3 regions of the Peribacillus simplex NBRC 15720 genome follow, and region 2 is predicted to be linked to each of the others. Evidence: riboswitches for the same ligand, from Rfam matches in the RefSeq annotation. Region 2 holds a riboswitch; each other region holds the start of a gene.
What was found. Region 2 has a riboswitch for cobalamin ahead of BS1321_RS00970 ((2Fe-2S) ferredoxin domain-containing protein). Riboswitches for the same ligand answer to the same signal wherever they lie in the genome.
Positions count from the first base shown of each region.

Region 1: another riboswitch for cobalamin. It lies ahead of BS1321_RS12830 (ABC transporter substrate-binding protein); the one in region 2 lies ahead of BS1321_RS00970 ((2Fe-2S) ferredoxin domain-containing protein).
Region 3: another riboswitch for cobalamin. It lies ahead of metE (5-methyltetrahydropteroyltriglutamate--homocysteine S-methyltransferase); the one in region 2 lies ahead of BS1321_RS00970 ((2Fe-2S) ferredoxin domain-containing protein).

Region 1 covers NZ_CP017704.1:2,685,979-2,693,468, forward strand. The annotation lists gene BS1321_RS12815 (DNA topoisomerase III) at 208-2,400, shown strand; gene BS1321_RS27495 (hypothetical protein) at 2,615-2,779, opposite strand; tRNA gene BS1321_RS12820 (tRNA-Arg) at 3,580-3,653, opposite strand; gene BS1321_RS12825 (polysaccharide deacetylase family protein) at 3,883-4,731, shown strand; cobalamin riboswitch at 4,818-4,992, shown strand; gene BS1321_RS12830 (ABC transporter substrate-binding protein) at 5,167-6,132, shown strand; gene BS1321_RS12835 (FecCD family ABC transporter permease) at 6,095-7,150, shown strand; gene BS1321_RS12840 (heme ABC transporter ATP-binding protein) at 7,157-7,490, shown strand, end outside.
Region 2 covers NZ_CP017704.1:191,117-198,606, reverse strand. The annotation lists gene BS1321_RS00990 (energy-coupling factor ABC transporter ATP-binding protein) at 1-600, opposite strand, end outside; gene cbiQ (cobalt ECF transporter T component CbiQ) at 619-1,332, opposite strand; gene BS1321_RS00980 (energy-coupling factor ABC transporter substrate-binding protein) at 1,382-1,693, opposite strand; gene BS1321_RS00975 (energy-coupling factor ABC transporter permease) at 1,695-2,438, opposite strand; cobalamin riboswitch at 2,614-2,809, opposite strand; cobalamin riboswitch at 3,010-3,199, shown strand; gene BS1321_RS00970 ((2Fe-2S) ferredoxin domain-containing protein) at 3,350-3,718, shown strand; gene cobJ (precorrin-3B C(17)-methyltransferase) at 3,733-5,370, shown strand; gene BS1321_RS00960 (sirohydrochlorin chelatase) at 5,389-6,321, shown strand; gene cobK (precorrin-6A reductase) at 6,318-7,088, shown strand; gene BS1321_RS00950 (precorrin-8X methylmutase) at 7,101-7,490, shown strand, end outside.
Region 3 covers NZ_CP017704.1:1,832,015-1,839,504, reverse strand. The annotation lists gene BS1321_RS08735 (ABC transporter ATP-binding protein) at 1-495, shown strand, start outside; gene BS1321_RS08730 (ABC transporter permease) at 544-1,335, shown strand; gene BS1321_RS08725 (ABC transporter permease) at 1,340-2,125, shown strand; gene BS1321_RS08720 (acyl-CoA thioesterase) at 2,167-2,643, opposite strand; gene metE (5-methyltetrahydropteroyltriglutamate--homocysteine S-methyltransferase) at 2,640-4,946, opposite strand; cobalamin riboswitch at 5,089-5,280, opposite strand; gene BS1321_RS08710 (potassium channel family protein) at 5,524-5,943, shown strand; gene bcp (thioredoxin-dependent thiol peroxidase) at 6,006-6,476, shown strand; gene BS1321_RS08700 (aminopeptidase) at 6,488-7,490, shown strand, end outside.

The sequences.
Region 1 (7,490 bases), 2.5 Mb from region 2:
AAAAAATCCCTACGTTTCATCATACTAAAAACTGCACGGGATTGCTATCTAATCTATTAATTTACATATATGTGGGTACGGGGAGCCCCTCGAAGGGAAATCCTTTAATGTGAACCAATGGATCTAATGCCATGCTGTGCATTATCGCCCTGTCATAAATTATATGAGATAATAGAGGAACCAGTTTAAAAGCGAAAGGATGTTATTATGAGTAAAACAGTCGTACTGGCCGAGAAACCTTCGGTCGGCAGAGATATAGCAAAAGTCCTGAATTGCGGGAAAAAGGGTAATGGCTTTTTTGAAGGCGAACAGTATATCGTCACTTGGGCACTAGGTCATTTGGTCACCCATGCAGATCCGGAATCTTATGATGAAAAATATAAAACTTGGCGCCTTGAGGACCTGCCCATGTTGCCGACTACTTTGAAATTGGTCGTGATCAAGCAATCAGGCAAACAGTTCCAATCGGTTAAAACACAATTGAACCGCAATGATGTCAAGGATGTCATTATTGCAACAGATGCAGGCCGCGAAGGGGAGCTCGTTGCACGCTGGATTCTCGAAAAAGCGAATGTAAAGAAGCCGATTAAACGGCTTTGGATTTCCTCTGTAACGGATAAAGCGATCAAAGATGGATTTAAAAAGCTGAAGGATGGCAAGGAGTATGAAAACCTATTTGCCTCTGCTGTTGCAAGGGCAGAAGCGGACTGGATCGTTGGGATGAACGCGACAAGGGCTCTAACTACGAAGCACAATGCCCAGTTATCCTGCGGCCGCGTCCAAACGCCGACACTCGCGATGATTGCAAAAAAAGAAGAAGAAATAAAACAATTCCAGCCTAAGAAATATTATGGGGTTTCGGCAACGGCAGAATCCAATTTGCGCCTAATCTGGCAAGATGCCCAATCAAAAGATATCCGTACATTTGATAAAACCAAGGCCGAGAAGGTTCTTGCGGCAGTGAAGGGGAAAAAGGCAGAAGTGGTGGAAGTGAACAAAGCTCATAAGAAAAGTTTTGCTCCTTCTTTATATGATTTAACGGAACTTCAACGGGACGCCAATAAGAAATTCGGCTATTCGGCGAAAGAGACGTTATCAATCATGCAGCGTTTATATGAAAGCCATAAAGTCTTGACTTACCCAAGGACGGATTCACGCTTTTTATCAACGGATTTGGTTGATACGCTAAAAGAAAGATTACAGGCTGTCAGCATTAAACCATATGCCCAGTATGCTTCGAGAATCCTGCGCAGCCCGATTAAGGCAAATAAATCGTTCGTGGATGATAGCAAGGTCACTGATCACCATGCAATCATCCCCACTGAGCAAACGCCGCTGCCGGGAAAACTGAGCGACAAAGAATCGAAAATCTATGATTTGGTCGTTAAAAGGTTCCTTGCTGTATTAATGCCACCTTTTGAATATGAACAAACGACCATCACCGCAAAAATGGGGCAGGAGACGTTCATGGCAAAAGGGAAGGTCGTCCTGAAATCAGGATGGAAGGAAGTCTATGATCACCAATTCGATGAGGAAGAAGCTAAAGATGGCCTTGCTGAGCAACTGCTTCCGAATGTTCAAAAAGGTGACAGTTTAACTATTTCGGCTGTGAAACAAACAGAAGGTGAAACGAAACCGCCGGAACCATTCAATGAAGGGTCGCTTCTTTCGGCAATGGAGAATCCCGCTCGCTTCATGGCAGGGGAAAGCAAAGAGCTCATCAAAACTCTGGGTGAAACTGGCGGGATCGGTACTGTTGCAACGCGTGCTGACGTTATTGAAAAACTGTTCAATAGCTTCCTGATCGAGAAGAGGGGAAAGGGCCTTCACGTTACCTCGAAAGGAAAACAACTTCTTCAATTGGCACCTGAAGACTTGCGATCTCCAGCTTTGACAGCTCAATGGGAGCAAAAGTTAACCGCGATTGCAATAGGAAAGCTGCCAAAACAGGCTTTCATCGGCGATATGCGCGCTTACGCCAAAAATATCGTCCATGAAATCAAAAATAGTGACCAAAAATTCAAGCATGATAACGTGTCAGGTACGAAATGTCCTGATTGTGGCAAGCTGATGCTTGAAGTGAATAGTAAAAAGGGAAAAATGCTTGTCTGCCAAGATCGTGAATGTGGCCACAAAAAAGGTGTTTCACGTGTAACAAATGCCAGATGCCCACAATGTCACAAAAAGATGGAAATGCGCGGTCAAGGAGAAGCACAGACATTCACCTGTAAATGCGGTTTTCACGAAAAACTTTCTTCTTACAATAAACGAAGAGGGCAAAATAAAAATCAAAAAGTATCCAAAAATGAAGTCTCCAATTATATGAAAAAGCAAAATAAAGAAGAGCCGATCAATACTGCATTGGCCGATGCCTTGGCCAAACTGAAATTCGATAAATAAAAGAAAAGAGTCCTTCACCTTTAGCTCGATGGTGAAAGGGCTCTTTTTTATGGGCTTATTTGCAAGGAGCAGGTGTGGGCAATTTTTCTTGTCGGCAGGCCTATCTTTCCAGACAACAAGGTGGCCGCTTGATGAAGTGGCGAAATTCATATAAAAGAAAATGACGGCAGAAAGGGATGGAGCGCTCGCTCCATCCCTTTCCATATATCTTCTGTTAAACCTCATTCAGTACGGTGCCATGTAATTCATATTCAAGTGTTTTGTCAGTGTGTGTGTGTTTATCCGAATCTACTCGTATGAGCATACTGAATGGCTGCTGATCACCCGGACTGAAAATTGCTTCATCATTCTCTGGATTCCATAGGCTGTAAATACTCATGATCAGTATCCTCCTCCTTTGGATGAGAAGACTAGTAATTCCCTTCTTGATTATCATCTAACTCTTCAATTGACTCTAACGCTGATCACCGGGACTAAACACCGCTGCGTCATTCTCTTTGTTCCATTGGCTTCTGATTGTACTCATCATGCACATCATCTCCTTTGGTGAGAATGTCTTACAGTATTTGTATACCCGGATGGGACAGGTTAAAACATTTATTTTTAAAAAAGGCAGTATCATAACCAAAAACCCATTATTTATCTGCAGATGTGTATCGACGTAATAAATAAAAACTTGATTAGTTTTCTCACGCTGTTCAACGCCTGCATAAGCCTTCTTATTTTTTGAAAAAGTGATATATTCGCTTATTGAAAGAAGGTGATAGATCACTAACGTAAATAAAAGACGGATGATAAACAGATAAGTATTCCGTTAAATACCTAATGTGCCGTACATATTCTCTTAATGTTCGCTTTCGGACACCTTCAGCAACTTTTGCACGGAGAAAAATATCTAAGGCTTCTTGCAGTGTGTATTCAATCGTGAAACTTTCCGTAGTCTTACTGGCAATTTCCGTTCCTTTAACGATGTTCCACGCTGTTTAATAACGTGTTTTTTCATAAAAAAAAAGCACCTCCAGACATAGAAAAGTAATAGTGAAATGGAATATCACTGTTTCCTACATACAGATGTGCTTTTATCCTACATATAATTTATGGCTTTAACGGTCATACCAACAGAAAAAACCCTGCTATAACACGGAAGAACCGCATTATAACAGGGTTTATAAACTTTAGCGTCCCAGATAGGAATCGAACCTACGACCTACAGCTTAGGAGGCTGTCGCTCTATCCTGCTGAGCTACTGGGACATATATAAAAGTCGACGACTTATTTATTATATTTCTTATAGGCAAACTTTTCAAGCTAATAGCTTATACTTATGAAAAAAAAATCCTCATAAATGCTTAGCGGGTCACTAAGCTCTCATATTTCCCTTTTTTTCATTAAATGGAATACTTTATTATTCATTTGTTTTCTGGTACTATTATACTAGAAAAAAACAGGAGAATGATAGTGGGAAAATATAAAGTTTTATGGATGGTGGCATTGCTGGGGATTTTGATTCTACCTGGATGTTCACAAGGGATTTTAGAGGGTATAGGCACAAAGACGGCTGCGCCGATTGCAGAAGATGACATTGAAGTGGTCGAAGCAGCTGAAAATATGACCGGGCAGGATTTGGAGGAGCAAATCGATACGGAGGACTGGATAACGGCCGAGTCCGCGGTCGAGCTTCCAATATTGATGTATCACAGCATTTCAGAAGGTAATGGCCTTCGGGTTCCAAGAGAGGAATTTCAATTACAAATGGCTTGGCTTCGGGAGAATGGTTACTATACATTATCCCCTGAAGAAGCATTCCTCGTTTTAACCGAGAATTGGCTGCCAAGTGAGAAGTGCGTCTGGCTTACTTTTGATGATGGCTATACAGATAACTACACGGAGGCTTTCCCGATATTAAAAGAAAATGATATGAAAGCAACTGTTTTCATGATCGGGAAGTCCATTGATAAAGGTCATCACCTGACTGAAAATCAAATGGTGGAGATGAGCAGGAATGGGATTTCAATCGAAAGTCATACTATCAACCATTTGGAGCTGAACCGCATGACGGCAAAGCAGCAAGAAGCGGAAATGGTTCAGTCGAAGGAGCTATTCGACCGTATCCTCGACCAGGACACGACAGTGCTTTCCTATCCGGTTGGCCGGTATAACGAAGAGAGTCTCAGGCTGTCAGAAGAAGCTGGATACAAGATGGCAGTCACTACTGAACCTGGGGGGGCTTTAAGGGACCAAGGGATGCATGCCCTGCATCGAGTTCGGATTTCACCTGGGTTATCAGTCGAGGGGTTTGCTTCACTGATTGAAAATGCTTCAAATCATTGAAGGTGGACGGCTCATTTCGTACTTGTTCAGAAAAATCATATAATAATCGATTCTTACATGGTGTATAATGAAGGCAGTGAAAATTATATACATATGAACGATTTGGTGTCTTAATGACTTAAAAGGGAAGTTGGTGAAATGCCAGCGCGGTCCCGCCACTGTATATGGGAGCTGACGGCTGTGTACCACTGTATGAGATATGGGAAGGTGCCGTTGACGATGACCATGAGCCAGGAGACCTGCCAGAATTCGTACACCTGTAACCTACGCGGATGGGAAGGTGTGTGGCAGACCCAAGAGTCCGTAATGATATTGTTGCCATGCAAGCATCTTCCGTTTAACGGGAGGTGCTTTTTGTTTTGGGGGCATCTTCCGGGATTGCGTTTTCTTTATTAGGTGGGAAGAAATTAAATGAAAAGATTGTGGGGAATGAAAATGAAGAAAATTTTTGGTCTGATACTGTTGATGTTGCTTACTGCAGGCATGATGGTTGGCTGCAGTGACGCTACTGATGAAGGAAAAGAAAAACAGCAAACGAATCATGCTCAACACAAGGCTTTCCCGATTACGATTAAAGATGCAACAGGGGAAAAAATAACGATAGAACAAAAGCCGAAGAAAATCGTTTCGTTGATACCAAGTAATACGGAAGTGGTCTTTGCACTTGGTTTGGGTAAAAAGGTCATTGGTGTTTCCGACAATGATAATTACCCGGAAGAAACGAAAGAAATTGAAAAAGTTGGCGGAATGGAAATGAACACGGAGCTGATTGTCTCCATGAAACCTGACCTTGTTCTTGCGCATGCATCAAGTGCCCATAATTCAAATGAGGGTTTACAGCAGCTTAAGGATGCTGGAATAGATGTCCTCGTAGTCAATGATGCACAAAGCTTTGACCAAGTCTATGAGTCTATTGAAATGATTGGACAGGCAACGGGAGAACATGATAAGGCAAAAGAAATCGTTGCGGATATGAAAACGAAGCTCAAGGATATTCAGGAAAAAGCCAAATCCGTAAAGGAAGAGGATAGGAAGACCGTTTTAGTGGAAGTTTCGCCTTCACCGGAAATATACACACCTGGAAAAAATACGTTCATGAATGAAATGCTTAATATTATTTCAGCGGATAATGCTGCTGCTGAATTGGACGGTTGGGCAAAAATTGATGAAGAGTCGATGATTGCTGCAAATCCGGATGTCATCATTACAACGTATGGTTATTATACGAAAGATTCAGTAAGTGAAGTGACGGCCCGAAAAGGATGGCAAGACGTAAATGCTGTTAAGAATGACCAAGTCTTTGATGTCCATTCAGACTTGGTGACCCGTTCCGGTCCACGTTTAATAGAGGGAGTAGAGGAACTTGCCAAATCAGTCTATCCGAACCAATTTGACAACTAAATGGGCGTTTGCTTATTTGATTGCGTTGTTAATTTTGTTATTCGCAATGACGATAGGCATTTCCTTTGGTTCGGTGCCAGTACCGGTTCCCGTACTTATGCAAATAATCGGCAAGGAGATTTTCCATTTGCCGATTTCTGCTGATCCGGATGTTATGCTTACGAATATCGTGATGAACATCCGCTTGCCGCGTGTGTTGCTTGCGGGTTTGGTCGGGGCATCACTTGCGATTGCGGGTGCGGCTTTTCAGGGACTGCTCCGGAACCCGCTCGCTGATCCTTACACATTGGGTATTTCATCAGGAGCATCGGTCGGCGCCGTATTGACAATATTCTTGAATATTTCACTGCCGTTCATCGGTTTATATACTCTTCCGGCACTGAGCATCTTATGCTCAGTGCTCACGATGCTTTGTGTACTGACGTTTGCAAAAAAAATGGATCGATCGATGAAAGTGGAAACGATCATTTTAACGGGGATCATTTTTAGCTCGTTTTTAAGTGCCTTCATTTCATTGATGATTGCGCTGACGGGTGATGAATTAAGACAAATCATCGGCTGGCTGATGGGAAGCGTTTCAATGCGCGGATGGAATTACATTGCAATCATTTTGCCGTTTTTTATCATTGGTTCATTGATCTTGATCATGAATACAAGTGAATTGAATGCGATGACTTTCGGGGAAGACCGGGCAAAACACTTAGGTGTGAATGTTAAGCGGCGGAAAATGTGGATCTTGATAGCCGGTTCGACATTGACAGGGGCAGCCGTTGCCGTTTCGGGGGCGATTGGCTTTGTAGGATTGGTCATTCCTCATTTTGTCCGAAAGATTTGGGGGCCTGACCATAAACATTTACTTCCGTTGTCATTGTTGATAGGAAGCGGATTCTTAATATTGGCGGATTTTGTGGCACGAACGATCATTGCCCCATCGGAACTGCCGATCGGGGTGATCACCTCACTTATCGGGGCACCTGCATTTGCGCTGATTTTATTAAAGAGACGGAGAGAAGGGTAAAAACGGATGCTTGAAGTAAGAGGGTTAACAGGTGGATATCATAACAAAGCTGTTTTGGACTCTGTCTCTTTTGATGTACATAAAGGGGAATTATTCGGGATTCTTGGTCCAAATGGCAGCGGGAAAACGACGCTTTTAAGCATGCTTAGCGGGGTGCTCGATTATAATGGCGGAAGCGTACGGATAAGAGGTAGGGATTTGAAGGATTATTCGTCAAAGCAACTTGCACAGGTCATTGCTGTGCTCCCTCAACATTCCTCATTAGCTTTCTCCTATTCAGTAAAAGAGACGGTCTCACTTGGGCGATATGCCCATCAATCAGGTTGGTTCCATAGTTGGT
Region 2 (7,490 bases):
ATCATGAGTTGATAGGATTATCGTTTTGTCAGGGTGGTGGATACTGTCCAGCAGAGCCATGATCTGTCTTGAGAAATAAGGATCCAATCCAGCGGTAGGCTCGTCCAAGAGCCAGACATCGGGTTCCATGGCGAGTACCCCTGCAATGGCGACACGTTTTTTTTGCCCAAGGCTCAAAAAATGGGTAGGTTTGTCTTTCAGTTCCGTTACTTCTGTTTCAGCCATTGCCCAATTTACTTTCTCCTGGACTGCATTTCTATCCCATCCTAAATTCATTGGTCCAAACGATATATCCTGTTGTACATTAGCGGAAAAGAGCTGCGAGTCAGGATCTTGAAAAACGATCCCGACTTGCTTTCGTAGTGATAATAATGCTTTACGGTCATATTTAATTTTTTTGCCATTGAATCTGACAGTTCCTGCTGTAGGTTGTAAAAGACCATTTAAATGGAGGAATAAAGTCGATTTGCCAGCACCATTATTGCCTAATAATGCAATTTTTTTACCTTGTTGGACCGTTAGCGAAAGATCGTTTAAAGCGAACGTTCCATCTGCGAATTGATGGGTGAGGCCTTCTATATGAAAAATATGCTCGTCCATTCTTGGGTTGCCTCCAATTTACAAAAATCCATTAATAAAGATTAAGCTTCCTAGTATTACAATCGCGACCAGGCAATTGCGTGAGGAATAGGTGTAAGTATCCTCGATATAGGAAAGGTTCTCCTGATAGCCTCTTGCGTTCATGGCCATCGTCAAATGTCCAGAGCGCTGCAATACTCCTAAAAATAATGATGAGATTAGTAATCCGAGAGATCGAATGCCTTTCCTTAACGAACCATACCCCAGCCGTGAAGCTTGTGATTGGTGAATGGCCAAAGCTGTTTCTAAAAAAATAAAGATGAAGCGATAGGTCAATTCTATTAAATCGACCAATAAGGAAGGCACTTTAAGTTTTCGCATCACGGATAGGATGACGGTAATGGGTGTAGTTAAGGTAAGGAAATATAAACAGCTGATGCTGCCTAATACGACAGTGATCAAATTGATCACTGTACCTACGCTATCATCGCTGATGAATATTTGCCAGTTCCCGACCTCCCAGGACCACCATATATTCGAAATCGAAGTAAATTTGCTTGTAAAAGAAAAAAGGATAGTAATTGTACCTGATATTATAAAAAATCCTGGTAATAGAAGTAATTTAAGATAATAGGAAAGCGGGATTTTTGCCGCAAAAATGATTAAAGCGCTCATCACCGTAAAAGTGATGAGCGAAACGGTCATATCCCTTACCGTTAACGAAAATAGCAAAAGGGAGAGTGCAAAAACCATTTTTTCCAACGGATGTACATCCTTTAGCCCATTGAAATAGGCATATTTATCAATGAGTAACATGCTTCGATTTTTCGGGAATTTCTTGTTTGGTTAGCTTATTCCTTTGCTTCGTTACACCTATGAAATAACCAATGAAACCAGCTCCGATTGCAGCTTGCAACGCAAATAATAAGCTTTCGGTTTCTGCACCTGGCGGTTCCCAAATATTGTTGAACCATGGCTTGTATTCCGGCTGGATTTTAGTGATGGCTTCTTCAGCTTCGCCGTCGGCACCGCCAAATTCCGTACCTTGTTGGGTGATTAATGGTATGGTAGCAAGAATGACGACCAGGAAAAGCAGCAGTAAACTTTTTTTCATGTTAACGGGCCTCCTTAGATAAAACTCGCAGCAATTTCAACTCGCCTAGATTGTATTTTTTCAAGAAATTCATCACGACGACTGTCAATAACCCCTCACTAATTGCCAAGGGAATTTGGGTCAGGGCAAAAATCCCTGCAAATTTACTGAAAGAGGCCATGAATCCTCCTACCTCGGATGGAAAAGCAAGAGCAAGTTGAACGGAAGTTACCACATAGGTTCCTAAATCTCCAAAAGCAGCTGCCAAGAAAACGGCAAGAGAGAAAGACCACCCCAATTTAGTAGCGCCCTTGAAGACAAAGTAAGCAATGAAAGGGCCGCAAACCGCCATGGAAAATGCATTGGCCCCTAATGTCGTCAATCCTCCGTGAGCCAGTAAAACAGCTTGAAATAACAGAACGATGGAGCCAACGACACTCATGGCCAATGGTCCGAATAAAATGGAACCCAATCCAACTCCGGTAGGGTGTGAAGAACTTCCCGTAACGGAAGGAATCTTAAGGGCAGATAAGATAAATACAAATGCGCCCGATAGGCCAAGTATCATTTTTGTTTCTGGGTTTTCCCTTACTTTGGACCTAATGGACCGGTAACCCAAGATTAAAAATGGAAGCGTCACGGCCCACCAGAATATAGCCCATTCAATGGGTAAAAAGCCCTCCATGATATGCATGGCCATTGCCCGTTTTGGGACAAAAAGCAGTAAAATGACAAAATAAAGAATTTTCCAATTGGTTCTTTTCATTCTTTCTCCTTTCAACACTTTTAATTTTTCTGATCAATCTTTAGAAGAAAAGCGGCGCCCAACATAAAAAGCACTTCTCTCAAGGGAAAGAAGTGCGTAATGAACAGGAATTTTGCAGCATAAACCAACAATGGGCCTTTCTGCCTGATCCGCACACCCATCCTCGTAGGCTGAAACAGTTTCACACTTCATGGCAGGTCTCCTGGCTTAGGTTCATCATCCCGTTACATCCTTCCCATCTCATTTGACAGTGGATTAAAGTTAAAGTAATAGGACTTCCCTTTACAGTGGCGGGACCGCTCCGGATTTTCACCGGCTTCCCTTTTAAGCTGAATTCCGAGGAATTCAACACCATAAAACTTATGTAATTATTTGAAAATTCTCGTATAGTGTACCATAAAGAAATAATTCCAGCTACACTATCTTTTTTTTCGGGACGAAGTTTGTTGCGAGGAAAGGATTGTAACTGGTTTTACACTATTAAACTTTTCTAAACAGTCGGAATAAACTATTGAATTTTGATAAAGTTGTTATATGATAGATAAAGTTAGTTAGAATGTATAATAAAACCAAATATTTCATTTTTAAAAGTGCTCTTGTCTGAATAAGCAAGGGATAATAGGGAAAACGGTGAAAATCCGATGCAGCCCCCGCTACTGTAAACGCTGATGAAATTGTCGATAGCCACTGGCATGATGCCGGGAAGGGACAAAGTAAAATGAAGCGTAAGCCAGGAAACCTGCTTTTAAAATTGCATGATACTTTTCGGAGGGAAAGGTAGAAGGACTATGACGATTTTAGGAGATTGGGCATGCTTGCCTGGGGCTCCTCATTCATATAGTTTTTTTAAACCTTGACTCTAATGTTAAGGTTTTTTATTTTGCCTTTTCCCTGAATTCAGGAGGAAAAAGATGACTACTTGGAACTTGACGGGTACAAATACGCATCTGTTGATTTGTAATGGGAGCAGCTGCATGAAAAAGGGCGGGGAAGAAGTAACCCAAGCGATTCGCGATGAAATTACTTCCAAAGGACTGGATTTGAAAATCCATACAACCAGGACACGCTGTAACGGAAGATGTAAGGATGCCTGTGTTGTGATTGCCTATCCCCAAGGAAACTGGTATCGAGTGGAAACGCCTGATTTCGGTCGGCAGATTGTCAGCCATATTGATGATGGGGAGTTTGTTCCACAAATGATCTACCAATTCAATGATGGGGAAATGACACCAAATCCAGATTTTCCTGCTCATACGGGTATTTCAAAGAACAAAGCGTAAAAGGAGATGTCTTAATGAGTACAAACGGTAAATTATTCGTCGTGGGCTTTGGGCCAGGGAATTTTGAACACATTACCAAACGTGCTGTCGAAGCCCTTCAAGAAAGTGACTACATCATTGGTTATAAAACTTATGTTGAGCTCATTCAGGGACTGCTTACAGATCAAACGATTATTAGTACGGGGATGACTGAAGAAGTATCACGTGCACAGGAAGCAGTGAAACAAGCGGAGCTGGGAAAGAAAGTGGCGGTAATTTCCAGCGGAGATGCCGGAGTTTACGGGATGGCAGGGTTGGTTTATGAAGTATTGATTGAAAAAGGCTGGAAAGAAGAAACTGGAGTGGGCATTGAAGTCATTCCTGGCATTTCTGCAATCAACTCTTGTGCATCTTTACTTGGGGCACCAGTCATGCACGACTCGTGTACGATTAGCCTCAGTGATCATTTAACTCCTTGGGAACTGATCGCTAAAAGGGTTGAGGCAGCTGCAATGGCAGACTTTGTCATTGCACTTTATAATCCGCGCAGCGGCAGGCGGACCAGGCAAATTGTTGAAACACAGAAAATTCTCCTCCGCTACCGTTCGCCAGATACACCTGTTGGGTTGGTGAAAAGTGCTTATCGCGATAGGCAGGATATTGTCATAACCAATTTGAAAGATATGTTGAATCACGATATTGGAATGTTGACCACCGTCATTATTGGTAATTCATCCACCTTTTTATATGATGACAAAATCATCACACCAAGAGGCTATCAGAGGAAATATACTTTGAATTCGGAAAAGCAAACATTGAAGCCGCATCAGCGTCTGCAAAAAGAAGCGGAACCGTGGGCGTTAGATCAAGAAGCCTTTACCGAGTCTGCTGGAGGAGTTGGATTACTTACAAAAGCACCAGAAAAGAAGCCAGCTTCCTTTGAAATGGCAATGGAAGCCCTGTCGAGAGTCAAAGGCCAAACCATTCAGCAATCCATTAAGCCGATTGTTCAGCAAAAAATAGAGTCGGTATTCGAGCTTGCCGTTAGTCCAGGTGTGGCGAATAAACAATTCACTCCCAAACAAATGATGACACTTGCGGAGGTTGTCGGGGAAAAGGGAACGATGGAATACACGCCAAATCATAAAATTGTATTAAAGATTCCGACAACTGATCCGGAAGTCATTACGGGGAAGTTGCAATCAGCAAACTTTCTATTATCGCCGATTGGAGATGTACTGACATTAAAAGCCTGTGATTTCTGTGATGGTGAAAAAGCGGAATCCATTCCTTATGCAGATGAAATACACCGGGTGCTTGGCGGAATGAAAATGCCCAAGGAATTGAACATCGGATTTAATGGGTGTGGGATGGCTTGTTATAGTGCTGTGATGGATGATATTGGGATTGTCTTCCGAAAAGGGAAGTTCGACTTATTTCTTGGAGCTAAACCGGTTGGAAGAACAGCCCATCCAGGTCAGCCGGTTGCGGAAGGCATTGAACCGGAACAGCTAGTTGAGCTGATTACGGACATTGTCGGGGAGTATAAGCAAAATGCCCATCCAAATGAGCGGCTTTTTAAATACTTCAAACGTTCGAAAAAGATACAGAATTTTTCTTATCAGGACATCGCTCCCAAAATAAACATTGAGCCTGCGCCTTGTGAAGACTAATCAAGAGGGGGAAAGTAAATGAAAGCAGTTTTGTTCGTAGGACACGGAAGCCGCTTGGCTTCGGGAAATGAGGAAGTCCTTCATTTTATTGAAAATATGATTCCGGCAATGGACGAGCGCTTCCTAGTAGAAACGTGCTTCTTAGAATTTGCGGTACCGAATATATCTAAAGGCATTGATAATTGTGTAAAACGAGGAGCTACTGAAGTTATCGTCATACCGATCATTTTGTTGCATGCAGGACATTCGAAATTACATATCCCAGCTGAAATAGAGGATGGGAAAACCAAGTATCCAGAAGTGAAATTCACATATGGCCAAACGATCGGGGTTCACCATGATGTATTGACAATCCTGACAGACCGTCTTGAGGAAGCGGGATTCGATACAACCGCTGAACATGCTGAGACAGCAATATTGCTAATTGGCCGAGGTGGCAGTGATGCTGATGCAAATAGTGATATATATAAAATTTCACGATTATTATGGGAAAAATTAAACGTTAAATGGGTCGAAACAGCTTTCATGGGTGTAACGGACCCGCACGTTGATGAAGGTATTGAACGATGCATCCGGTTAGGGGCAAAAAAAGTAGTGATGCTGCCATATTTCCTCTTCACAGGCGTGTTGATGGAAAGAATGGAGGATATGCTTATAGGCTATCAAGAGCATTATCATGATCGAGAATTCATTTTGGCGAAGTATTTTGGGTATCATCCAACATTACAGAACATTCTCCAAGAGCGAGTAATTGAAGCTAGTGAAGGCAGGTCAAGTGGGGCACGTGATTTGGAAAACTATCGTAAACATGTCGAGGAACATGGACATGCCCACCATCATCACCATCACGACCACGACCACCACCATGATCACGATCACGATCATGACCATCATCACGATCACGATCATGACCACGATCATGATGGGCAAGTGGTGGGGACGTCAAAATGATTTTGTTCTTGGCGGGTACAAGTGATGCAAGGGAATTAGCGATTGAGATGCAGCAGGTGGGATTCAAGGTTTTGGCAACTGTTGTAACTGGGTCGGCGGCTAAGAGTTTGCAAGATGCAGGGATATCTACCCGGATTGGCCGATTAACTGCAGAGGATATGACATCTTTAATCTCTGAAAAAGGTTTTCATGCTGTAGTTGATGCAAGTCATCCATTTGCGGAAGAAGCATCCAAAAACGCCCTTAACGGAGCAAAGGCAGCCAATGTTCCTTATATTCGTTATGAGCGTGAAAGCCAACGGTTTCAGAATGATAAATTGATAGTTGTCCGTGATTATGAGGAAGCTGCCAAACTTGCCGCTTCAAAACGGGGAGTCATTATGCTCACGACCGGAAGTAAAACCCTAGCCGTGTTCGCAAAAGAATTGGTTGGGCTCGAGAATACCAGAGTCATAGCGAGAATGCTGCCACGCATGGACAATATGGAAAAATGTGCGCAGCTGGGCATTGAACAAAAAAATATCGTTGCGATTCAAGGTCCATTTTCCAAAGAATTAAATAAAGCTCTATATGAACAGTATGGCGTCACATTGATGATAACCAAAGAAAGTGGCAAGGTCGGTGCGGTTGACGAGAAATTGGAAGCCGCGTTGGAATGTGGAATAGAGACGATTATGATATCGCGACCGGATGTGGACTATCAAAATGTACATTCCAGTTTTGATCATGTCATTGCCGAGTTGAATAAACAGCTAAATGAAAATTAGGAGGAATGCAAGATGGATTTTAAAACGGATTTTAAACCACTAACTGTAGACCCGGACAAAATATATGATTATAGCTTTTCAATCATTGCTGAAGAAATGGGCAATCATGATTTTTCTGAGGATGAATGGAAGATCGTCCGCCGGGTCATTCATGCTTCAGCGGATTTTGAATTGGGAAGAAGTGTCATCATTCATCCAAATGCCATTCAAGCTGGTGTGGAAGCCATTCGCAAAGGTAGACATGTCATTGCTGATGTGCAAATGATCGAGAGCGGTACAGGCAAAAAAAGATTTCAAAAACACGGCGGGGACGTTCATTGCTATATTTCAGATCCAGATGTGATGGTCGAAGCAAAACGTTTGAATACGACAAGGGCGATCATTTCGATGCAAAAAGCCGTT
Region 3 (7,490 bases), 1.6 Mb from region 2:
TTGATCCACAATCCGCCTTTGCTGTTCCTGGATGAGCCGACGATTGGACTTGATGTACTCGTGAAAATGAAGATTCGTGAGTTCCTGAAAGAAATCAATGAAAAATATAATACGACAATCCTTTTGACTACCCATGATTTAGGAGACATTGAAGCATTATGTGAGCGCGTAATCATGCTTGATGAAGGACAAATCATTTATGATGGTGAATTGCAGAGTTTAAAAGATAACTGGGCTGAGGAAAAACAGATCCATTTTCAATTCATCGAGCCGATCGCATTGAAGGAATTGCAATCATTAGCGCTCCCATTTACCGCTAACTGGGTTTATGATGAGAAAAATCAAACATACATTGCCTTGTTAAAAGAAGAAAGTGATCATATTTCACAGCTTGTTTCGGCTGTTGTATCTCATTTTAAAATAAAGGACATCAAAATCCATGAAACTTCCATTGAAGAGATTGTTCGAAACATTTACGAAGAAGGCACTGTCTGACTCTCTTATCATTAAGAAACAACGTGTCTATCAAGAAGGGGGAGGGCCATGGGGAAGTATCTTGCAATGATCCGCATGCGTTTTTTGATGATGCTTGCGTATCGAACGGATTATTATACCGGCATTTTAATTTATAGCATTAATATCGGTGCTTATTATTTCTTATGGAATGCGATATATGGAGAAAAAAGCTCCATCGAAGGACTTTCAGGTATGCAGATGACAACCTATGTCGCGGTTGCATGGATGGCGCGCGCTTTTTATTTCAATAATATTGACCGCGAAATCGCCACTGAAATTAAAGACGGCAAGGTCGCCATTGAAATGATCCGGCCTTATAACTATTTAGGCATGAAAACGATGCAAGGACTTGGGGAAGGGATATTCCGTTTCTTTTTCTTCTCGATTCCAGGAATGCTGCTGGTAGCTTTCATTTTTCCTATCGAATTGCCGCACGAGCCGGCTACGTGGGGGATATTCGGCATTTCCTTGCTGTTCAGCTTCATCATCAATACACAAATTAACTTATTGACGGGAATCACTACCTTTTTCTTATATAATAATGCCGGATTGATCCGGGCTAAAAGGGTTATCATTGATTTATTTTCCGGTCTGCTGCTGCCCATCAGTTTCTATCCGATATGGGCGCAGGAAGTGATGAAATATTTGCCCTTTCAAGGGATCAGTTATGTACCAAGCATGATTTTTACGAACGGGTACAGTTCAGGCGAAATTGGCATGGCGCTTTTACAGCAGTTAATTTGGTGCATCATTCTCATAATACCGATTCAGCTTTTATGGATAGTCGCAAAAAAACAGCTGATTATTCAAGGAGGTTGACGGGATGTTTTATGTATCGATGTTTTTTCAATATGTGAGTCAATATATGAAAACAAGATTGCAATATAGAGCCGATTTTTTCATGGAAATCCTATCGGACCTGCTGAATCAGGTCGTGAATCTGGTATTTATCTTAGTCGTTTTTGGACATACCCAGTTTTTAAGCGGCTGGAGCCGTGAAGAAATCATATTCATTTATGGATTCTTCCTTATCCCATTCGCCCTTTTTTCTGCCTTTTTCAACATCTGGGATTTTAATGACCGCTATATCGTCAAAGGTGAAATGGACCGGATATTAACAAGACCGATACATAGCCTGTTTCAAGTCATTTTAGAAAGAATCGAGCTAGAAGCGTTATTTGGTGTTGTGACCGGTTTGATCATTATATTCTATTCGGGGATTTCATTGGATTTGCAGCTTACTTGGTATGACCCGATTCTTTTCATCATTTTTGCAATAGGCGGGGCCCTAGCTTATGCAGCAATTTTCGTTGCGATAGCAAGCATTGGGTTCTGGTCGGATGCGAAAACATCCATCATGCCAATGATGTACAATATCGGGAACTACGGGCGATATCCTGTTGATATTTATAATAAGGTCATCCGTTTTGTCCTTACATGGGTGCTGCCATTCGCGTTTGTTGGTGTCTATCCGGCATCTTATTTCCTTAGAAAAGAAGAGTGGTATGCATATGCATTTGCCACACCTGTAATTGGGGTTGCCTTTTTCGTGATATCCGTTTTCATATGGAATCAGGGAGTGAAGAGGTACCGCGGGGCAGGGAACTAAAAAAAACCCTTCAACAGCATTCATGTTGAAGGGGTTTTTGTTTAGTTCCGTTTTTTCTTTCTTTCAATATATCTTGCTTGTGCTTGAATATATTGCTGCTTTTCCTCTTCCGTTTCCGGTATGACCTGAGGTACGTTTGTCGGCTTACCGTCTTCATCAATGGCCAGCATCGTTAAAAAAGCGCGTGCGGTAAGCTGTTTTTCACCTGTTAATAGGTTCTCACGCTCCACTTTCACGAATACCTCCATTGATGTGCGATGAGCACAGGTGACATAAGCTTCAAGGTTGATCGCATCCCCTGTCTTGATGGGGGCCAAAAAATCAAAAGAGTCGCTTGAAGCAGTCACAAAGGGTTTTCGACAATGACGCATAGCTGAAATGCAGGCTATTTTATCAACATATGCCATTACTTTTCCACCAAAGATGGTATTGTGATGATTTGTATCCGGTGGAAAAACAAGGTCGGTTAAAAAAGACAGTGACTGCTGTGTTGGATGGGCAACGTTCTTTTCAATCATTTGCCTGTTGGTTTAGCTAAAAGATTTTCACGGACGATTTTTGCTGCTTCGACCATGTTTTTCAGGGAAGCGACGGTTTCCGGGATACCCCTTGTTTTCAGGCCGCAGTCGGGATTGATCCAAAACTGGTCTTTATCCAATACCTTGATGCCCCGTTCAATCATATCGACCATTTCTTCCACTGCCGGCACACGCGGGCTGTGAATATCATACACACCCAGGCCAATACCTTTTTCATATGTTTTTTCCTCGAATGCCGAAGCAAGCTCCCCATGACTACGGGATGTTTCGATGGAAATTACATCGGCATCGAGGGAGGAGATGACATCCATGAAACTGTTGAAGTCGCAATAGCACATATGCGTGTGAATTTGGGTTGTATCCTCCACGCTTGATGTGGATATCAAGAATGAATTTACAGCCCAGTTCAAATACTCATCGCGATCGCTTTTTTTCAATGGCAGACCTTCTCTAAGTGCAGGCTCATCAACCTGAATCATTTTAATTCCAGCGGATTCCAATGCAATGACTTCTTTTTCTAAAGCGAGTGCCAGCTGATAGCAAACATTCTCCCTGGAAGTATCATCACGGACAAATGACCAGTTCAAAATCGTAACAGGACCTGTAAGCATTCCCTTTACCGTCTTCTTCGTAAGGGATTGTGCGTATACACTTTCCCTGACTGTCATCGGTTCGATGAAATGGATGTCGCCGTAGATGACTGGTGGTTTCACGCAGCGGGATCCATAGGATTGTACCCAACCCTTTTCTAGAAAGACGAATCCGCCTAACTTATGGCCGAAGTATTCAACCATATCCGTCCGTTCGAATTCCCCGTGAACGAGAACATCCAAACCGATTTCTTCTTGGATTTCGATCCACCTGCCGATTTCTTCGTTAACGAATGTTTCATATTGCGAAGCGGTCCATTCTCCTCTTTTGAATTTCCCGCGTGCTTGTTTAACTTCAAGTGTCTGCGGAAAGCTACCGATCGTAGTCGAAGGAAGAAAAGGCAATTTGAAAAATTCCTGTTGTTTTTGGTAACGTTCTTTAAATGGAAGCTGACGGCCGGAGGTCCTGGTTTTAACCTTTTCGACATTGGATTGTACACTCCCGTGATTCCGTGCATTTGAACTTGCTAACGTTTGAACCGTAAATTTATTTGCATCGACTTTTTCGGCAATTGCTTCAAAGCCTTGATTATTCCCTTTGACCAAGAGTGTGATTTCCTCAAGTTTCTCATCAGCGAATGCAAGGGCCTCTTTCACTTCTTTTGAAAGGGCGGTTTCATTACGAACGGTCACCGGGACATGAAGCAGGGAACAAGAGGGCTGAAGCCAAATTTGGTCTTCGGCTACCTTTTTCTTAAGAGTCTCGATCAATTGGATTTTTTTCGATAAATCAGATAGCCAAATATTTTTTCCGTCAATCACACCTGCAGCAAGCACTTTGTCCTTCGGGAAACCGAATGCTTCAAGATTACTTAGATTCCTCCCCTTATCATGTACAAAATCAAGACCGATTCCTTGGACTTGTAATTCGATGACTTCTTGGTAATGTTCCACGGCATCAAAGTATGTTTGTAGCATGATGTTCAGGTTTGGTGCTGCTTCATTCAGTTTTTCATAGAGGTAAGTAACAGTTTGCATATCATCTTTGGAAATGGATGAAACAAGAGAAGGTTCGTCCATTTGAACCCACTTCACGCCTTCTTGCTCCAACTCCCGCAGGATTTGCGTGTATAGGGGAAGCAGGCTCAGGATGATGCCAGGGATTTCTTGTTTATTGAAGCCTTTGGAAAGGGAGATGAAAGTATAAGGTCCGATCAACACGGGCTTAGTTTCAATCCCTAGCTTTTCCTTGGCTTCCCGATATGCTGCAAGTGGTTTATTTTCTGTTAAAGTCAGCTGTGACAGTTTTAATTCAGGGACAATATAGTGATAGTTCGTATTGAACCATTTCGTCATTTCGGAAGCGACTTCATCATTGTTTCCGCGAGCCATTGAATAATAAACGGAAAGGGGAACGCTCCCGCCTTCATAAGCTGAATAACGCTCAGGAACAAGACCGAACATTACGGACATATCCAGCATTTGATCATAGAAAGTGAAGTCGTTGACAGGAATGATATCAATGCCTCGTTTCTTCTGTTTTTGTAAGTTGCCTAAACGGATGGCTTTTAGTTGTGCCGTAAATTCTGCTTCATCGATTTTTCCGGACCAGTAAGCTTCTAATGTACGTTTCCATTCACGATCTTCCCCGATTCGAGGGTAACCCAAACTACTGCTTTTCAAAATTCCCATCCTCCTACATTCATTTGTTTGATCAATAAAAAAAGCATCCCTAACCGTCAAAAGAGAAAGTTAGAAATGCTTAAAATAAAGAGGCAGAATGCCCCTTACAATTATAAGGTCCCTAACACCTCCCTATCTCCCGTAGGTTAAAACAGTGTTGTCGAAATAGGCAGGTCTCCTGACTTAGGGAATATCATTAGCGGCGGGCCTTCCCGATCCTTTGATCAGTGGCATATTGGATGGCGCTAACATTCCCATTACAGTGGCGGGACCGTGCCGGAATTACACCGGACTTCCCTTTTAATCCTAATGAAAATTAGGAACCTATTTCCACATATGAAATTTTGCAAAACCTGCCTTGATAACTGTTTGCAGGTCAAAGATTTATAAAATAAAAACTATTATAAAAATTTAGACAATCGTAACATATCCGACCAAAAGGGTCAACATGGAAAAAAGATTCGGGAATTGTAACCGTTAATTGGAAGTGTGGGTATAAGGCTGAGGTCTGTTCCTAAAAAAGAATATATTGTTTGGACAGGGAGTATGTATAGAGGGAGTGGCGTTTTGAAATGGGGCGTGGGGGATGACTTTCTACATCTTGATTGCAGGAATCATTTTTTGCATGGTGATGAGCATTCGTACGTTATTTCTTGTTGAGTCGGGAGGAAAGAAATTTTCTCTGGAGGATATGCTGTGGCTTGGCAATTTATATGCGACGATATTAGTTGGGTTTGCACTGATTTATTTATTATACGAGCTTCAGAATCATTCGGTGATTCTTGATATGGGCAATCGATTGGATGGCACTTTCTATGAACAGTTGAAGACTTCTTTTTATTTTAGTGCGATGACGATGTTTTCTGTGGGGTATGGAGATATAGCCCCAATTGGCATGGGCAGGATGATAGCTACCATTCAGGCTTTCATCGGGTATACACTGCCGGCAGCGTTCGTGATTCGGACGGTGATCGATCTGGAGCAGAAAGATAGGAGGGATAAATGAAAGTTGTTTTTCTTTCGATTATTGGGTACTCTTACCATAATGAAAAAAATGGAGGGTTCAATATGACTGTTAAAATTGGTGAAACAGCACCTGATTTCAAACTCCCTGCAAACAATGGCGAAATGGTATCGCTATCGGATTTTAAGGGGAAATACATTGTTTTATATTTCTATCCAAAAGACATGACGCCAGGCTGCACGACGGAGGCCTGTGATTTCCGGGACCATAATGAGCAATTCGAGGAATTGAACGCTGTAATCATTGGTATCAGCCCAGATCCAGCGGCACGTCATGAAAAATTCATCGAGAAACATGGATTGCCTTTTCTGCTGCTGGCTGACGAAAATCATGAAGCGGCTGAATCATTTGATGTTTGGCAATTGAAAAAGAACTTCGGCAAGGAGTATATGGGCATTGAACGTTCAACTTTTCTGATTGATAAGTCTGGTAAGGTAGTCAAAGAATGGCGTAAAGTAAAAGTCAAAGGCCACGTCGAAGAAGCGCTTGAAACTCTTCGCGACCTCGAAAAATAAGGGACAGGCAGATGAAGGATGAGCGAATAACGAAGCTTGCAGCCAGGCTGATTCATCATTCGATACAATTACAGCCAAAAGAGAGAATCCTCATACGGGGGCATATCAACACGAAACCATTATTGAAAGAACTGATTGATGAAATATACAGAGTTGGTGCTTATCCATATGTAGAACTCGAAGACGATGAGATAAGCCGCCACCTGTTACAAGGGAATGTGAAGGAACAACTTGACATATCTTCGCAATGGGCCTTGAAGAAATATAGGGATATCGATGCAGTCATCATCATCACAGGGGAAGAAAACGATGTGGAAATGACTGATGTTCCCATCGAGAGGCACCGTCTTCAAGGGGAGGCAATGAAATCCCCCACTCTTTTCTATGTAAACAACCGACGTTGGGTCTTGCTTAATTATCCCACCAACGCATCCGCGCATAAAGCCGGCATGACCTTCGATAGGTACCAAGACTTCCTTTTGAACGTATGCACCATGGATTACGGGAAAATGGAGGCGTCCTTGAAACCGTTAAAACAATTGATGGAACGAACTGACAAAGTCAGGATCGTTTCACCTGGGACAGATTTGACCTTTTCCATCAAAGATATGCCTGCCATCATATGTGCCGGAAAAAAGAATTTACCGGATGGAGAAGTTTTTACGGCACCCATAAAAGATAGTCTCAATGGAAGGATAGCCTTCAACACACCAACAACCTATGAAGGAATCACCTTTAGTGAAATAGAATTAAACTTTAAAAAGGGAAAAATCATTAAAGCGACATCCAATCGTGACTCTGAAATGAACCAAATTCTTAATATTGATGAGGGGTCCCGGTTTATCGGGGAGTTTGCAATTGGAATCAATCCATACATATTGGAACCTATGGACGATATCTTGTTCGATGAGAAAATAAGCGGGAGTCTGCACTTGGCTCTTGGACTTGCCTATGAAGAAGCTGATAATGGAAACCGTTCATCGATACATTGGGATATGGTCTTGATCCAGCGTC